DNA from 4 places in the Sodalis sp. RH14 genome. Region 3 is predicted to be linked to each of the others. Evidence: predicted binding sites of a transcription regulator. Region 3 holds the regulator's gene; each other region holds the start of a gene.
What was found. Region 3 encodes CRP, which controls carbon source genes, mostly activating them, when cyclic AMP is high. Its sites were predicted from a motif close to ATGTGANNNNNNTCACAT; they were not measured.
Positions count from the first base shown of each region.

Region 1: gntK (gluconokinase) is a predicted target of CRP. The motif match lies at 2,122-2,139, and genes of this name have one in related genera.
Region 2: ACL2XQ_RS06455 (ABC-F family ATPase) is a predicted target of CRP. The motif match lies at 2,563-2,580, and genes of this name have one in related genera.
Region 4: ACL2XQ_RS21445 (PTS sugar transporter subunit IIC) is a predicted target of CRP. The motif match lies at 1,266-1,283, and genes of this name have one in related genera.

Region 1 is NZ_CP178739.1:56,800-61,315, reverse strand. Features, by position in the region: gene metH (methionine synthase) at 1-1,947, opposite strand, end outside; gene gntK (gluconokinase) at 2,241-2,792, shown strand; gene edd (phosphogluconate dehydratase) at 3,086-4,516, shown strand, end outside.
Region 2 is NZ_CP178739.1:1,438,756-1,443,271, forward strand. Features, by position in the region: gene ACL2XQ_RS06440 (DksA/TraR family C4-type zinc finger protein) at 1-44, opposite strand, end outside; gene dps (DNA starvation/stationary phase protection protein Dps) at 175-681, opposite strand; gene ompX (outer membrane protein OmpX) at 1,367-1,885, shown strand; gene ACL2XQ_RS06455 (ABC-F family ATPase) at 2,603-4,198, shown strand; gene moeB (molybdopterin-synthase adenylyltransferase MoeB) at 4,322-4,516, opposite strand, start outside.
Region 3 is NZ_CP178739.1:5,218,190-5,222,705, forward strand. Features, by position in the region: gene ACL2XQ_RS23890 (OsmC family protein) at 198-620, opposite strand; gene ACL2XQ_RS23895 (hypothetical protein) at 580-768, shown strand; gene crp (cAMP-activated global transcriptional regulator CRP) at 936-1,568, shown strand; gene ACL2XQ_RS23905 (YccS/YhfK family putative transporter) at 1,622-3,694, shown strand; gene argD (bifunctional acetylornithine/succinyldiaminopimelate transaminase) at 3,711-4,516, opposite strand, start outside.
Region 4 is NZ_CP178739.1:4,708,348-4,712,863, reverse strand. Features, by position in the region: gene ACL2XQ_RS21455 (formate/nitrite transporter family protein) at 1-699, opposite strand, end outside; gene ACL2XQ_RS21450 (PTS lactose/cellobiose transporter subunit IIA) at 878-1,201, opposite strand; gene ACL2XQ_RS21445 (PTS sugar transporter subunit IIC) at 1,397-2,749, shown strand; gene ACL2XQ_RS21440 (glycoside hydrolase family 1 protein) at 2,758-4,194, shown strand; gene ACL2XQ_RS21435 (PTS sugar transporter subunit IIB) at 4,206-4,516, shown strand, end outside.

The DNA.
Region 1 (4,516 bases), 820 kb from region 3:
TTTCGTATCGTCGTCGTTTTTGCCAACGCGGTATTTCTCCGCCAGATCCAGGAGTCTTTCGGTGCCGTCGGCGCGCCGGTTGAGCACCACGTCCTCTACCGCCTCGCGCAGCTCATCGGACAGGTCGTCATAGATGGCCAGTTGGCCGGCGTTGACGATCCCCATATCCAGGCCGTTCTTGATGGCGTAATAAAGGAACACCGCGTGTATGGCCTCGCGTACCGGCTCGTTGCCGCGAAACGAAAACGACACGTTGGATACCCCGCCGGAAATCAGCGCATGGGGCAGCTCGGCCTTGATATCGGCACAGGCGCCGATAAAGTCCTGGGCATAGTTATTGTGTTCTTCAATCCCTGTGGCGATGGCAAAAATATTGGGGTCGAAGATAATATCTTCCGGCGGGAAACCCACGGTTTCGGTCAGGATGCGGTAAGCGCGGCGGCAAATGTCTATCTTGCGCTGCCGGGTATCCGCCTGGCCCTCTTCATCAAACGCCATCACTACGACCGCGGCGCCGTAACGGCGCACCAAACGGGCATGGTGGATAAAGGCGGCCTCGCCTTCCTTCATCGAGATGGAATTAACGATGCCCTTACCCTGGATGCACTTCAGCCCTTGCTCGATGACGTCCCATTTCGACGAATCGATCATAATCGGCACCCGGGATATATCCGGTTCGCCGGCGATCAAATGCAGAAAACGCACCATGGCGGCGGCGGAATCCAGCATGCCTTCATCCATGTTGATATCAATGATCTGCGCGCCGCTTTCCACCTGCTGCAACGCCACCGCCAGCGCCTCATTATATTTTTCTTCTTTGATCAGGCGCTTGAAGCGCGCCGAACCGGTAACGTTGGTGCGCTCGCCCACGTTGACGAACAGCGTATCCTTGGCGATATTCAGCGGTTCCAGGCCCGCCAGACGGCAAGCTATGGGCCGTTCAGGCAGGACGCGCGGCGCTATGCCCTCGACGGCGCGCGCCATGGCGGCGATGTGCGCAGGCGTGGTGCCGCAGCAGCCGCCGACGATATTCAGGAAACCGGAAACGGCCCATTCCTTGATCTGCCCGGCCATTTCATCCGGGCCGAGATCGTATTCGCCAAAGGCGTTCGGCAATCCGGCGTTGGGATGGGCGCTGACATAACAATCGGCAATGCGCGACAGCTCGGCCACATACTGGCGCAGCTCATCGGGGCCTAAGGCGCAGTTCAGGCCAAAGGACAGGGGCTTGACGTGGCGCAGGGAATTATAGAAGGCCTCGGTGGTCTGGCCGGAAAGGGTGCGGCCCGAGGCATCGGTAATAGTGCCGGAAATCATCACCGGCAACTGTACGCCCATGGCCTCGAATTCGGTTTCGATGGCGAATATCGCGGCCTTGGCGTTAAGGGTATCGAAAATGGTTTCCACCATAATCAAGTCCACGCCGCCCGTCACCAGAGCGTGAACCGCCTCACGGTAAGCGCTCACTAACTGATCAAAACTGACGTTGCGGAACGCCGGATCGTTAACGTCCGGCGAAATGGAGGCGGTGCGGTTGGTGGGGCCGAGGACGCCGGCCACATAGCGGGGTTTCTCCGGCGTGCGCGCCGTCCATTCGTCCGCGCTGCGCCGGGCCAGCCGGGCGGCCTCGGTATTCAGCTCGCCGACCAGCGACTCCATATGGTAGTCGGCCATGGCGATGGCGGTAGAGTTAAAGGTGTTGGTCTCAAGGATATCGGCGCCCGCGGCCAGATAGTCGTGATGGATAGCGGCAATCACCTCGGGCTTGCTCAGCACCAGCAGATCGTTATTGCCTTTCAGATCGCTTGGCCAGTCGGCGAAACGCGCCCCCCGGTAGTCCTCTTCCTCAAGCCGGTAACTCTGGATCATGGTGCCCATGCCACCGTCCAGCACCATGATGCGCTGTGCTAATTGCCTGCGCAGTCCGTCCACTCGATTGTTCACCATTACCCCATCCACCGCTGAAAAAATCATCTTTTATGAAGCCAAAACAGGCAGAACATCCTAGCATAAATTACAGGCAATCGACGCCGAAGGCGCATGAGACTTTTTCAAATCCCACCGGTCTGGCCCGAAACGATGCTGTGCGATGTAAAAAGAATGTTTCAGATTACATTTTTAATTTGAAGCAGATCACAATTAGCGCGAAAAAACGACAAAGCATCTGGAAACCGCAGCAAAAATCGGGATAATGTTACCGGTAACATCACTACACTCTTTTCTGGCCACGGAGCCTTACGATGACAACAACAGCTAACCATATCTTCGTTTTAATGGGCGTTTCAGGCAGCGGCAAGTCCGTGGTGGCCAACGCCCTGGCCCGTGAGCTATCGGCCGCGTTCCTTGACGGCGACTTTTTGCATCCGCGCGCCAACATCAACAAAATGGCGGCGGGACAGGCGCTTAACGACGACGATCGCGCGCCCTGGCTGGCGGCAATCAATGATGCCGCGTTTGCGATGCAACGTACCAACGCCATTTCCATTATCGTCTGTTCGGCGCTGAAAAAACATTATCGCGATCGACTGCGGGAAGGCAACGCCAACCTGTCCTTCCTGTATCTCAAGGGCGAATTCGATGTGATAGAAGCCCGGATGAAAGCGCGCAAAGGTCATTTCTTCAAGACCCAAATGCTGGTCACTCAATTCGATACCCTGGAAGAACCGGGCGCCGATGAAAAGGACGTCCTGGTGGTGGATATCAACCAGCCGGTGGACGGGGTCATCAACGATGCCCTGCGCTGCATCAAGGAACAGATCGGGGCAACGGCGGCTGACCTCCCGCGCGCTTAAGCAGCGATCGGCACAGCAACTATGCTTGTTATGCCAGGGATAATCATTGTCATACCCGGCCGGTAATCTCCAGAGGGAGCATCCGGCTGTTTAAGCTTTTTTAGCTGAAACGATTCAATTTCACAATATCGCTGTAATAGCCGGCAGGCCGCTTCGCTACCAATAGGTTGTCATTATAAAAAAAGCGATTCGACGGTTTGTCCGGCGGCTGGGACACCAATTCCGTTGTTGAGCCAGGCTCCGCCGACGGCAAGAGCCAGGCTTGACCATTCAATCTTAAGTGTGAGGCAGATATGAATCCTACCGTAGCCCGGGTGACGCAACGCGTTATCGACCGTTCTTTACCCACCCGCACCGCTTATCTGGCGCGCATCGACGCCGCACGCGTCAAAACGGTTCACCGGTCGCAGCTGGCCTGCGGCAACCTGGCCCACGGCTTCGCCGCCTGCCAGCCCGATGATAAGCTGGCGCTGAAAAGCATGACCCGCAATGATATCGCCATTATCAATTCATACAACGATATGCTGTCCGCCCACCAGCCTTACGAGCATTACCCGCAACGCCTGAAGGACGCCCTGCACAGCGTCGGCGCGGTAGGCCAGGTAGCCGCCGGGGTACCGGCGATGTGCGACGGCGTGACCCAGGGACAGGACGGCATGGAGCTGTCGCTGATGAGCCGGGAGATCATCGCCATGTCCGCCGCCATTGGTTTATCCCATAATATGTTCGACGGCGCCTTATACCTCGGGATTTGCGACAAGATCGTCCCCGGGCTGGTGATGGCGGCGCTGTCCTTTGGACATCTGCCGGCGGTATTCGTCCCCGCCGGACCGATGGCCAGCGGTTTGCCGAATAAAGAAAAAGTACGCGTACGCCAGCTCTACGCCGAGGGCAAGATAGACCGCGCGGCCATGCTGGATGCCGAAGCGGCGTCATATCACAGCGCCGGCACCTGCACCTTTTACGGCACCGCCAACTCCAACCAGATGGTCATGGAAATGATGGGCCTGCATTTACCCGGCTCATCATTTATCCAGCCCAATACCCCGCTGCGCGACGCCTTGACCGATGCCGCCGCCGTACAGGTTACGCGCCTGACGGAAAACAGCGGCAACTATCTGCCGATTGGCCGGCTGGTGGACGAGAAGGTGATCGTCAACGGCATTATCGCCCTGCTGACCACCGGCGGTTCCACCAACCACACCATGCATTTGGTCGCCATGGCCCGCGCCGCCGGCATTATCATTAACTGGGACGACTTCTCCGAATTGTCGGACGTCGTGCCGTTGCTGTCGCGGATTTACCCCAACGGACCGGCGGATATTAATCAATTCCACGATGCCGGCGGCGTCCAGCTTGTGATACGCGAATTGCTAAAAGGCGGCCTGCTGAATGAAGAGGTCAATACCGTCGCCGGTTTCGGTTTAAGCCGTTACACCATGGAACCCTGGCTGGATCAAGGAGTGCTGGCCTGGCGCGAAAGCACCGAAATCTCGCTCGATCCCAAGGTGATAGCCAGCATCGATAATCCGTTTGAACATCACGGCGGCACCAAGGTGCTGGACGGCAATCTGGGGCGCGCGGTGATGAAAACCTCAGCCGTACCCGTGGCCAACCAGGTTATCGAGGGGCCGGCGATGGTGTTTGAAAGCCAGCATGACGTGGGTCCGGCCTTTGATGCCGGCGAATTGAACAAAGACTGCGTGATCGTGGTGCGCTACCAG
Region 2 (4,516 bases), 2.2 Mb from region 3:
ATTTGATCTTGTACCGCGCCTTCCGGCGCCCAGCCGCTTGCCATGGGATCGCTCCTCCCGTTAAGCCGGTGTGAAAAGTCAAAAAAGCCGGCAAGGTCATTACGCTGCCGGCTTTTGCTGCATTCAACTGATTAGCCGGCGCTAGTGCATCGCACCCACCGGCGAAGCAAAGTATTATTCGATATTAGACTCGATAAACCACAAGAATTTATCCAGATCGCGCGAAGCGGCGGTCAAGATATCAGCCGTATCTTCGTCGTCTTCTGCTTCGGAAATCGCCTTGCGGGTGTCGTTCGCCACCACGCCATAACGATCCGCCAGCGCTTTCAGATGATCCTGAACGCTGTGGATATTGGTCGGATAGCTGGTCAGCGGGGTCTTGTCATTGGTGACCTGTACGGTACCCAAGGCGACGCCGCCTAGCTGGACCACGCGTTCGGCGATGGTGTCCTGATGATCCTGGATAACGGTACGGAAACCATCAAGCATTTCGTGTACCGCGATAAAATTCGCGCCGCGCATGTTCCAATGGGCTTGCTTGGTGATCAGCGCCAGGTCGACATACTCGATCACCAGACGGTTTAACAGCGCGATACTGGAGACCTTGACCGACTCTTCCAGATCGTTACGCGTATAAATAAGTTCGGAAGATTTCGTTTTAACCAGTTTAGCGGTACTCATCATTAATCATCCTCTTAATTGATCATTATTAATTTCGTTCAGGCATAAAGTATAACAGCGTTTCGCAATCCTGCATCCTATCACTCATATCGCCGATACCTCTCAGTGTCGCCACCGCTGAACGCATTAAACAGCTTAGCAGGATAAAAGACATCAACCATGAGAGTACTCCCGGCATCACAACCGCGTTTTGTTGTTTCGGGCCGGTAATACAAATGGTTTTCATTTAAAATAATGCCTCTAATAATTATTATAGCAAAAAGTCTCTGGTTCAGCACAGCGTGCCGCAGAAACAGGCGCTGAAAATCAGGCAGAACGGCTTTGAAGGGAGATGCATTTAGTGTTCCAGAATGCCGTAATAACATAATTAAATAGTAGTGGCGGTTTTTATGAGCAGAAAATATGAGGGCGGCGACATGGGTTGTGAAAAAAAATCACGCGCATTGCACGATAGTGGTCTATTTTTTAGTCATTCAGTTCGGATTAATCTGGATATGTTGTAAGGATACGTAAAGTCTGATTTGTGACATATAGCACAAAACATAAGTAAAATGAATGGGATAGAAAGCTTTGAAAACTTATGTTACACGATACGTTTACTTGGACAACATTTATTAAGCAGAGTTTCGTGCTACTTTTTGTTATATTTTCATGGTTAGGACGTAAATTCACATTTGAGGTGGTTATGAACAAAATTGCATGTCTTTCAGCGTTAGCTTGTGTATTGGCAGTAGCGGCGGGTTCGGCGACTGCGGGCGAAAGCACCGTTTCCGCGGGTTATGCCCAAGGTGATATGCAGGGCGTCATCAACAAGGCATCGGGTTTTAACCTGAAGTACCGTTATGAAATGGATGATAGCGCGCCTTGGAGCATGATCAGCTCCTTCACCTACCTGGAAAAGAACCAGGCTGAACAAGGCACCTACGAAAAAGGCACTTACTACGGCATCACCGCCGGTCCGGCTTACCGCATTAACGATTGGGCCAGCGTATACGGCGTAGTCGGCATGGGCGTGGGCCAATTTACCGACAACGCGCAAGACGGCCGCGATTCACACCGCACCAGCGATGTTGGCGTAGCATACGGCGCAGGCTTGCAGTTCAACCCGATGGAAAATGTCGCGTTTGACGTTTCCTACGAACAAAGCCGCATCCGCAGCGTAGACGTTGGCACCTGGATCGCAGGCGTTGGTTACCGCTTCTAATTTCCCTTCTGCGATCGGGCGGCGCCGGTTTTCCGGTTAACGACCCCGGTGTGGACATGATAAGCATGGCTGAGCATTTCAGCCATGCTTTTTTTTTATCCCGGCCGCGCCCTCCCTGCTTGGACGGCGACACTTGTCCCGTATCGCCCATCCACCCTCCGGCCCGTATCAGGGCGCGCATGCTGTTTATCGAGCAGCTGCGTTTTTATATTCTTCCTGCCGCCAGAGCAGTATTTTAAAGAAGGGCAATGGTGAGCCGGGAATAATGGGCTATGGCATGCCACACCGCTATAGTGTCTCTCTTTTATCCTGCCTGACGGGACGCCCTTATTTATCGGTTATGCATTATTAGCGGTCGCCCTGGCGGGATGCTGGCGAAATGACACTGTATTTATCCTGCTCGGCGGGTAAATAAGGTATACCCTTATGATATGACAACCCTGATATTTATTGATGATGTTAATATGACAAAATATTAAATCAAATAATAATGCCTTATATTGGTTAGCGGGCCGAAAGAGGCGCGTAAGTGGCGGCTATCAGGGGCCGTTTTGCCGGCCGCGAACGCGGGCCGCGGAGCGCTAACCCGGCTCGGGGCCGCGCCGGGCACGCCAATTTTAATGCTTATGGCCATGGGTGCACACAGAGAGAGCAATTTTACAGCGGAGTGTGGCATAATGTGGTTAATGTCACGTTTTTAATGAAGAGTACCTCCTTTTGCTAATCTGTAACAACATCACCATGCAATTCGGTAGCAAACCGCTATTCGAAAATATTTCCGTTAAATTTGGCGGCGGCAATCGCTACGGCCTGATTGGCGCCAACGGCTGCGGTAAATCCACCCTGATGAAAATCCTGGGGGACGACCTGGTGCCCAGCGGCGGCCATGTCAGCCTTGACCCGAATGAACGCCTGGGCAAGCTGCGCCAGGATCAGTTTGCCTTTGAACAGTATACCGTGCTTGATACCGTCATCATGGGCCATGCCGAGCTCTGGGCGGTGAAAGAAGAGCGCGACGCCATCTACGCCATGGCCGAGATGAGCGAGCAGCAGGGCTATCGGGTTGCCGATCTCGAAGTACTGTACGGCGAGATGGATGGTTATACCGCCGAGGCGCGCGCCGGTGAGCTTCTGTTGGGCGTCGGCATTCCTCTTGAGCAGCATTACGGTCCGATGAGCGAAGTGGCGCCTGGCTGGAAACTGCGCGTGCTGCTGGCGCAGGCGCTGTTCGCCAATCCAGATATTCTGCTGCTTGACGAACCTACCAATAACCTGGATATCAATACCATCCGCTGGCTGGAGCAGGTATTGAACGAGCGCAACAGCACCATGGTCATTATTTCCCATGACCGGCACTTCCTGAATATGGTCTGTACCCATATGGCGGATTTGGATTACGGTGAACTGCGCATCTATCCCGGCAATTACGACGATTATATGACCGCGTCCACCCAGGCGCGCGAACAGCTGATGTCCGGCAACGCCAAGAAAAAGGCGCAGATTGCCGAATTGCAGTCCTTTGTCAGCCGCTTTAGCGCCAATGCGTCCAAATCACGCCAGGCAACCTCCCGCGCCCGCCAGATTGAAAAAATCAAGCTGGACGAGGTGAAGGTGTCCAGTCGCCAGAATCCATTTATCCGCTTCGAGCAGGATAAAAAATTGTTCCGCAACGCCCTGGAAGTACAGCAGCTGACCCAGGGTTATGACGGCCAGCCGCCTCTGTTCAGTAAAATAAACCTGATGCTGGAAGTGGGCGAAAAGATGGCGGTGCTCGGTCCCAACGGCATCGGTAAAACCACCCTGCTGAAAAGCCTGGTGGGCGAGCTGCCGCCGGTGGGCGGCACCATCAAGTGGTCCGAGAACGTCAGCATCGGTTATTATGCCCAGGATCATTCCAGCGAGTTCACCGAAAACATTAACGTGTTTGACTGGATGAGCCAATGGAAACAGCCCAGCGACGACGAACAGGCGGTGCGCAGCATCCTTGGCCGGTTGCTGTTCAGCCAGGACGATATCAATAAACCGGTCAGCGTCTTATCCGGCGGCGAAAAGGGCCGCATGATGTTCGGCAAGCTGATGATGGAAAAACCCAATATCCTGCTGATGGACGAACCTACCAACCATTTGGATATGGAATCCATTGAGTCGCTGAACTCGGCGCTGGAACTGTACCAGGGGACGCTGATATTTGTGTCCCATGACCGCGAATTCGTCAGTTCGCTGGCGACGCGCATCCTGGAATTAACGCCGGAAAAAGCGATAGATTTCAGCGGTAACTATGAAGATTACCTGCGCAGCCAGGGTTTAAACTAAGCTGATGACGGTTTAAACGCCGTTTTAAGCGCCGGCCCTGGTTGCGCGGGGCCGTTCCATTTCTCCTATTGCCGCGCAGTGTTCGCCGGAGCAACGCCGCCCGCGCCAAACGCGATTTCCCTCTCAGCCGGGCGACGCCGTCCCACACACGGCGCAATGCGGATCCCGCGGCAGCACCATCTCCCGAAACTGCAGCGTCATGGCGTCATACATGACCAGCCGGCCGGCCGGCGGCTTGCCGAACCCTGTCAGCAGCTTGATAGTCTCCATGGCCTGCAACGAGCCGATAATGCCCACCAACGGCGCCATCACGCCGGA
Region 3 (4,516 bases):
CGGTCGGGCGGGAACACCACGCCCGATTCGACCCCATCGGCATGCTCTCCCTTGAACACGCCGGGTTTGAGTGCGGTGTTGGCGGGCATACCGTGCCATGGGGCGCTCGGTCGGGCAGAGAAACCATGCCCGATTCGACCCCATTGGCGCGCTCTCCCTTGAACACGCCGGGTTTGAGTGCGGTGTTGGCGGGCCGGTTAGGCGGCGGGGGCGTGGTGTTCGTCGCGCACTTCAAAGCTGTGGGTCATATTGACCGACGCGCCGAGCATCAGTGAGACCGAGCAGTATTTTTCCGCCGATAGCGTCACCGCCCGCTCCACCGCCTTGTCGGTCAGCCCGGCGCCGGTGACGATAAAATGCAGGTTGATATGGGTAAACAGGCGCGGCGCCTCGTCGCGGCGCTCGGAGGTGAGTTTGACCTCGCAGTCCCGGACGTCCTGCCGCGCTTTGTGTAAAATCGATACCACATCAATGGCGCTGCAGCCGCCGACCGACATCAATACCATTTCCATTGGGCTGGGCGCTTTTTCGCCCGCGTTCCCATCCATCAAAACCTGGTGGCCCGAGGCGGATTCGCCCATGAAAGACAACCCTTCTACCCATTTGACCCGTGCCTGCATTATGATACTCCTGATGAAAAGCTTTCCAGCAGACTACATTTTTGTTGGAAAACTGGCAATGTTACTGAACATACTTCATGCTGAAGCAAGACAACAGAAGACACTGCTTCAAACCTATGCTAAAAACAAGGCTGGATCGGCCTCATGATAATGAAAGGGCAAGAGATCGATCGGAACATCACATTACCAGACCCTAATAAGTTCCCTTACGTCGCTCCGTTTAAACGCGGAGTCAGAGTGAATAATACAAGCGCCGTAACAGGGAATACGATGTCCCGAACCTGGGATAGCGATGACAAAAGAGGATAACAGCGAATGGTTCTCGGCAAACCGCAAACAGACCCGACTCTCGAATGGTTCCTGTCTCATTGCCATATTCATAAGTATCCATCGAAGAGTACACTTATACATCAGGGTGAAAAGGCTGAAACGCTTTACTACATCGTTAAGGGCGCCGTGGCGGTGCTGATTAAGGATGAAGAAGGCAAAGAGATGATTCTCTCCTATCTTAACCAGGGAGATTTCATCGGTGAGCTCGGCCTATTCGAGGAAGGTCAGGAACGCAGTGCCTGGGTACGGGCGAAAACCGCCTGTGAAGTCGCCGAGATTTCGTATAAAAAATTCCGGCAGCTGATTCAGGTGAATCCGGATATCCTGATGCGCCTGTCGGCGCAAATGGCCAGTCGTTTACAGGTAACGTCGGAAAAAGTCGGCAACCTGGCATTCCTGGACGTTACCGGACGCATAGCGCAAACCCTGTTGAACCTGGCGAAACAACCCGACGCCATGACCCACCCCGACGGCATGCAGATAAAAATCACCCGTCAGGAAATCGGCCAGATTGTCGGCTGTTCCCGCGAGACGGTAGGACGTATTCTTAAAATGCTCGAAGATCAAAATCTTATATCCGCGCACGGTAAAACCATTGTTGTTTACGGCACGCGCTGATAGCCCCGTTATACAGGCGTGGTGCTTCGTACCACGCTTTTTTTGCTGACAGTATGTGGCGCCGGTTAATCTACCACCCTGAAGTAAACTATGCCCTGCGGCAAACCATCGTGCTATGCCTGCCGGTGGCCGCCGGCCTGTTATTCGGCAGCTTGCAAAACGGCCTGCTGTTTTCGTTGGTCCCTGCCTGCTGCAATATCGCCGGCCTCGATACCCTGCATAAACGGTTTTTCAAGCGACTGGCCGTCGGCGGCGTGCTGTTCGCGCTGAGCAGCGTGCTGATCCAGGTGCTGTTGGCCGTGCCGGTGCCGTTGCCCTTGGTGATGCTCGGCCTGGCGCTGCTGTTCGGCGTTACCGGTGAAATCAGCCCGCTGCACGGCCGTTTATTGCCCGCCGCGCTTATCGCCGCCATCTTTACCCTGGGGCTGGCCGGCAATGTGCCGCCCGCCGTGCCGCCGCTGCTGTATATTGCCGGCACCGCCTGGTACGGGCTGTTCAACGCCCTGTGGTTCCGGTTGTGGAAGGAGCAGCCGATGCGGGAATCGCTTAGCCTGCTGTATCGGGAGCTGGCGGATTATATCGAGGCGAAATATACCCTGCTGACACAGCATACCGATCCGGAAACCGCCCTGCCGCCGCTGTTTGCCCGCCAGCAGGCGGTGATTGATCTGATTGCCCAGGTATACCAGCAGCTTTATATGCTGTCGGCCAATGATCAGCTGCAGTACAAACGCCTGCTGCGTTCTTTCCAGGTGGCGCTGGATTTGCAGGAGCATATCGCCGTCAGCCTGCACCAGCCGGACGAAGTACAAAAACTGGTGGCGCAAAGCCACGCCGAGGCGGTTATCCGCTATAACGCCCGGCTGATTGCCGCGCGGTTGCGGGTACTGGCGGATGATATTCTCTATCACCGGCAGCCGGGGCGTTTTAACATGGCCACCGCGCTGTCGGCCCTGGAAAAAATTGCCGACCGGCATCCGGATAATCCGGTCGGACAGTTTTGTTATTACCATTTCAGCCGTATCGCCCGGCTGCTGCGTACCCAGCGCCCGCTTTACCGCCGCGACCTGATGGCCGACAACCAGCAGCGGCTGTCGTTTTGGCATGCGCTGGTCAGCTACTGTTCCTTTAAATCCATGGCGCTGCGCAGCGCGGCAAGGCTTGGGATTATGCTGGCCATCGGCAGCAGCCTGGGGCTGGTATTGGATCTCCCCAAACCCTACTGGATTTTAATGACGGTGATGTTTGTCAGCCAGAACGGCTATAACGCCACCCGGGTGCGGATCCAGCATCGGGCCCTGGGCACGTTGGCGGGGTTGGTGATTGCCGCCGGCACGCTGCAATTCAGGCTGAGCGACGGCACGGTATTGCTGTGCATGTTGTTCCTGACGCTGGCGTCTTACCTGGTGTTGCGCAAAAATTACGGCCTGGCGATGATCGGCATGACGGTGACCGCGGTGTATACGTTGCAGCTACTGTCGCTGAACGGCGCGCATTTCCTGGTGCCCAGGCTGGTGGATACGCTGATCGGCTGTATGCTGGCGTTCGGCGGCATGCTGTGGTTATGGCCGCAGTGGCAAAGCGGTATGCTGCGCAAAAACGCCCATCTGGCGCTGGAGCGGGACCAGGACGCGCTGCGACTGCTGCTGCAACCCGCCCCCGAGCCGGCGGCGCTGGCCTACGCGCGCATGAAGGTCAACCAGGCGCACAACGCGCTGTTTACGTCGCTTAGCCAGGCGATGCGGGAGCCGGCGTTTAATTCGCGCTATCTGACCGATATGCGTTTATGGGTGACCCATAGCCAGTTCATCGTCGAGCACATCAATGCCATGACCATCCTGGCGCGGGATCACTACATGCTGACGCCGACGCTGGCGCAAAAGTACCTGGCCTCTTGCGAGGTGGCGCTGCAGCGCTGCCAGCAACGGCTGGAATATGACGGCCCAAGCTCAGACAGCCCGGTGATGGATGCCGCCGGCGAAACGCCGGAGCTGCCCGGCACCCTGATGGAACGCCATCTGCGGCGTATTCTGTTCCATCTGGGCGTGATGCATACGATTTCATCGGTAGCCTGGCGCCAGCGGCCGCAGCACGGCAACTGGCTGGCGCGCCGGTTAAGCCATTAGTCTCCCGCCGCGCGCCTTAGGGTTTGGCGGCGATAACCTGCGCCACCGCCTGTTCAAACCGGGCCATGCCCTGTTCGATATCGGCGAACTCCACCACCAGCGACGGCGCGAAACGGATGACGTCCGGACCGGCGTTGAGGATCATCAGGCCCTGCGCGGCGCTGGCGTGCAGGAACTCGCGCGCCCGGCCATGGAACTGCGGCCGCAGTTCGGCGCCCAGCAGCAGGCCCATGCCGCGCACATCCGAAAATACCTGATATTTGTCGTCAATCGCCTGGAGCGCGCTGACGAAACGATCGTGCCTTTCGTTAATGCCCGCCAGGACTTCCGGCTGGTTAATCACATCCAGCGCCGCCTCGGATACCGCGCAGGCCAGGGGATTGCCGCCATAGGTGGTGCCGTGGGTGCCCACTTTCATCACCGAGGCGATCTCTTCCGTAGTCAGCATGGCGCTGATGGGGAAACCGCCGCCCAGCGCCTTGGCGGTGGTCAGAATATCCGGCGTTACGCCATAGTGCATATAGGTAAACAGCTTGCCGGTGCGCCCCATGCCGCACTGCACTTCGTCCATCACCAGCAGCGCCTGATTTTGGTCGCACAGATCGCGCAGGCCCTGCAGGAATTCCGGCGTGGCGGGCATAATGCCCCCTTCACCCTGAATCGGCTCCACCACCACGGCGCAGGTATGATCATCCATCACCGCCTTGACGGCCGCCAGATCGTTAAAAGGCACATGGACGATATCCGCCGGTTTTGGCCCGAAGCCGTCGGAATATTTTGGTTGCCCGCCCACGGTAACGGTAAACAGCGTGCGGCCGTGGA
Region 4 (4,516 bases), 510 kb from region 3:
CAGGAACACGCCGGGGAAGTTGCCCCAGTACTGCGCCCAGGTCGCCTGCCCGGCAAAAATCGCCGCCGGAATCACGAACATATTGGCCACCACGTGCTGGAAGCCGAGATCGACAAACGCCATGATCGGGAACCAGATACCCAGGATCTTACTGGCCACATCCTTGCCGCTGTATGCCAGCCATACCGCCAGGCTCACCAGCCAGTTGCAGCCGATGCCGGAAATAAAGGCGTGCAGGAAATCGGCGGAAATCTTTGCCTGGGCGGTGGCCGCGGTTTTGGCCAGGAACGCGCCTTCGGTCAGGCCGAGCACGTGGCCGAAAAACCACGCAATCAAAATGCTGCCGGCAAAGTTGGCGACGGTAATCCAGAACCAGTTGCGTATCAGCGACATAAAAGAGATTTGCCGCGCCAGCCAGGCAATAGGCAGCGTCATCATATTGCCGGTCAGGAGTTCTCCTCCGGCGATAAGCGTCAGCACCAGCCCCACCGGGAACACCGCCGCCCCTAAAAAGACGCCGAACGACCCCCAGTCGGCGGGCAGGCTGGCGGTCACATGGATATCCAGCATAAAACCTATCGCGATATACGCACCGGCCAGACAGCCGAGCACCAGTAAATAGGGGAGCGGCGCGCGGCTTTTGGTGGCGCCCGTTTGCACAGCGATTGCTGCGACTTCTTTAGGAGAATGAAACGACATGGTAGTTTATATGTTAAAAGAAAGTGGTGATTCGCATCATATCCTCCCCCCGCGGCGAAGCCAACGGTTGGCCGCTAAAAGAGTGTTAAAAATTAAAACACCGTTCTGCACCGACATGGCCGCGGGCTTCAGGCCGCGCCGGCCATTCGCCGCCGGCGCGGCTTAAGGCCCGTGCGGATCAGCGCGCGGCCAGGTCCGCCAGCTCGCGGCGCATCAGGATAAATTCCTGCGCCAGATCCTGGCACAGCATGGCGGTCATCAAATGATCCTGCGCGTGGACCATGATTAAATTGACCGGCACCTTGCCCGTCCCCTCATCCAGCCCGATAAGCCGCGTCTGGATGGCGTGGGCGCGGCGCGAGGCCTGGCGCGCCGCGTCCATCCTCTCCCGCGCCTCGTCCCAGTTGCGTTCCCGCGCCGACTGGATGGCGCTCATGCTCTCGGAACGGGCTTCGCCGGCGTTAATCAGCAATTCCATCACAGTTTGTTCAAAATCTTCCATTCGCCACCTCTATTGGTATACCAAATTTGGTAATTTCATCATATTGGAATTCCAATGTTGGCTTGTGAGAGCATGATCACAGAAAATAAATTCAGTTACGCTAGTTTTTGGTATGCCAAACCCACAATAAAACCTGCCGGCTACCGGCAAACGTGCATATCAATAGGCTTAACTCACTGATGATGAGGTGGTGTCATGTCATTTAAGGATCGTATGATCGATTCTCTGGGATCGTTTGCCACTAAATTTAATAGCTTTCGCTATATTATGGCGATCAAGGCGGCATTTATTACCTTAATGCCGGTCATCATTGTCGGCGCGTTTTCGGTGTTGATCTCCAATATGGTGCTCGATCCGGTTAACGGCCTCGCCAGTTTTAGTTTCTTCGCGCCGCTGGCGACGCTTAAGCCTATTATGAGCAGTATTAACTACGCCACCCTGAATTTTTTAACCATCGGCGCGGTATTCCTAATCGGTATTGAGCTGGGCCGGCTTAATGGGTCACGCACCTTATTTCCCGGGCTGCTGGCGGTAATTTGTTTTATCGCCGTCACGCCGACCACGCTGCAGTTAATGGTCGGCGACCAGATGATGGTGGTCAAGGACGTGCTGGCGCGGCAGTTTTCGGATACCAAGAGCCTGTTCCTCGGCATGTTTATGGCGATTTTATCGGTGGAGGTTTATTCGCGCCTGGAAAAGGTGGATAAATTCCGCATTAAGATGCCGGATACCGTGCCGCCCAATGTGTCCGCGTCTTTTACCGCCCTGATCCCGGCCATTATTACCGTGCTGCTGCTGGCGACCTTTGGGTTCGTCTTCCAGCGCGTGACCGGCATGTATCTGTACGATGCGGTATATAAGGTGGTACAGCAGCCGCTGGAATCGGTGGTGCAAAGCCTGCCGGGCATCCTGGTGCTGATGTTCGTCGCCCAGATGTTCTGGGTCATCGGCATTCACGGCAACCAAATGATTAAGCCGATTCGCGAACCTTTATTGCTCGGCGCCATTACCGTCAATATGACCGCGTTTGAACAGGGCAAGGATATTCCCAATATCATTACCATGCCGTTTTGGGATGTGTATATGAGCATCGGCGGTTCCGGCCTGACCATCGGATTATTAATGGCGGTATTGTTTACATCCAAGCGCAAGGAGATGAAAGAAATCGCTAAATTATCCCTTGGTCCCTCGGTGTTTAATATTAATGAACCGGTGATCTTCGGCATGCCGATCATGCTTAATCCGATCCTGGCCATTCCTTTTATTATTACGCCGCTGGTCACCGGCACCATCGGCTATTTCGCCACCAGCCTGGGTTTTGCCGACAAGGCGGTGGTGATGGTGCCCTGGACCACGCCGCCGCTGATTAACGCCTGGCTGTCCACCGCCGGATCGATGGGCGCGGTGATTACGCAGTTGTGCTGCATCGTGGTGTCGTTCCTGATCTATCTGCCTTTTGTCCAGGTGGCGTCGCGCCGCGCGGACCAGGCGCAGCTGGCGGCGGAAATGAGCGAAGCATCCCGCGCGCAAACCCTTAAGTCATCGTGAGGACGGACATGAGCAAGGTTAGCATCGCCATCCCGGCGGATTTTATCCTGGGCGCCGCGGCGTCCGCCTGGCAAACCGAGGGCTGGAGCGGCAAGAAGCCGGGCCAGGATTCTTATCTCGACCTGTGGTACCAGCAGGACCGCCACGTCTGGCATAACGGCTATGGCCCGGCGGTGGCCACCGATTTTATCCATCGCTACGCCGAAGACGTGGCGCTGATGAAGCAGGCCGGGCTGACGCATTACCGCACCTCGATCAACTGGTCGCGTTTCCTGGTGGATCACGAGCAGGTGATTGTCGATGAGGATTATGCGGCCTATATCGATAATTTTCTTGATGAGATGATCAGGCAGGGTATTGAGCCGATGATCTGCCTGGAGCATTACGAGCTGCCGGCCTGCCTGCTGGAACGCCATGGCGGCTGGCAGTCGAAGCGGGTGGTGGAACTGTTTGTCCGCTACGCGGAAAAAGTGTTCGCGCGTTATGCCGGCAAGGTGAAGCGCTGGTTTTCCTTTAACGAGCCGATTGTGGTGCAGACCCGGGTTTACCTGGATGCCCTGCGTTATCCCTATGAACAGAATACCCATAAATGGATGCAGTGGAACCATCATAAAATCCTCGCCACCGCCCGGCTGGTACAGTTGTTTGAAGAACAAGGCTACCGGCGCGGCGGCGGATCGCTCGGGGTTATCCTTAATCCGGAGGTGACTTATGCCCGTTCCAGCGCTCCCCATGACCAGCGGGCGGCGCATCTCTACGATCTGTTTTATAACCGGGTATTTCTCGATCCGTTGCTGCTGGGCGTCTATCCACCGGAGTTAATGGAGCTGCTGCGCCGCCATGGGGTCGAGTGGCATTACGACGCGCAGGAACTGGACATTATCCGCCGTTATCCGGTGCATGAGGTGGGGATTAATCTTTATTATCCCCATCGGGTCAAGGCCCCCAGCCGCCAGTGGAATGACAATACCCCGTTCCATCCGGCATATTATTATGAGCCGTTCGAGCTGCCGGGACGGCGGATGAATCCCTCGCGCGGCTGGGAAATCCATCCCCGGATTGTCTATGACATGGCGCAGCGGATGAACCGCGATTATCCGGATATGCCCTGGTTTATCGCCGAAAACGGCATGGGCGTTGAACATGAGGAACGCTTTAAAGACCCCGCCGGCGTGATCCAGGATGATTACCGCATCGACTTTATCGCCGAACATCTGTACTGGGCGTTAAAAGCCCGGGAGGAGGGCGCGCGCTGCCTGGGTTATATGCTCTGGGCGTTTACCGATAATGTTTCGCCGATGAACGCGTTTAAAAACCGCTATGGTCTGATTGAAATCGACCTGCAGCAACAGTTGCGCCGGCAGCCGAAAAAATCCGCCGCCTGGTTCGCCCGCTTAAGCGCTACCCGCACCCTGGCGTTAACGCTCGATGACGAAGATAAATAAGAGGAATACCTATGAAACGTATCGTCCTGGCCTGTTCCGCGGGCATGTCCACCTCGCTGGTGGTGACCAAAATGGAAAAGGAAGCGGCCAGCCGCTCCCTGGAATACAAGATTTACGCCATCCCCGAACAAAACCTGCGCGATGAGCTGCAAACGTTCGGCAACGATATCCTGGTCGTGTTGCTGGGGCCGCAGGTGCGCTTTAAGCTTGTGGAAAACAAAAAGCTGACCGATGAATACCAGATCCCCATCGCGGTAATCGATTCGGTGGCCTATGGCACTTTAAACGGCGCGAAAGTACTCGATCAGGCCCTGGGTTTGTT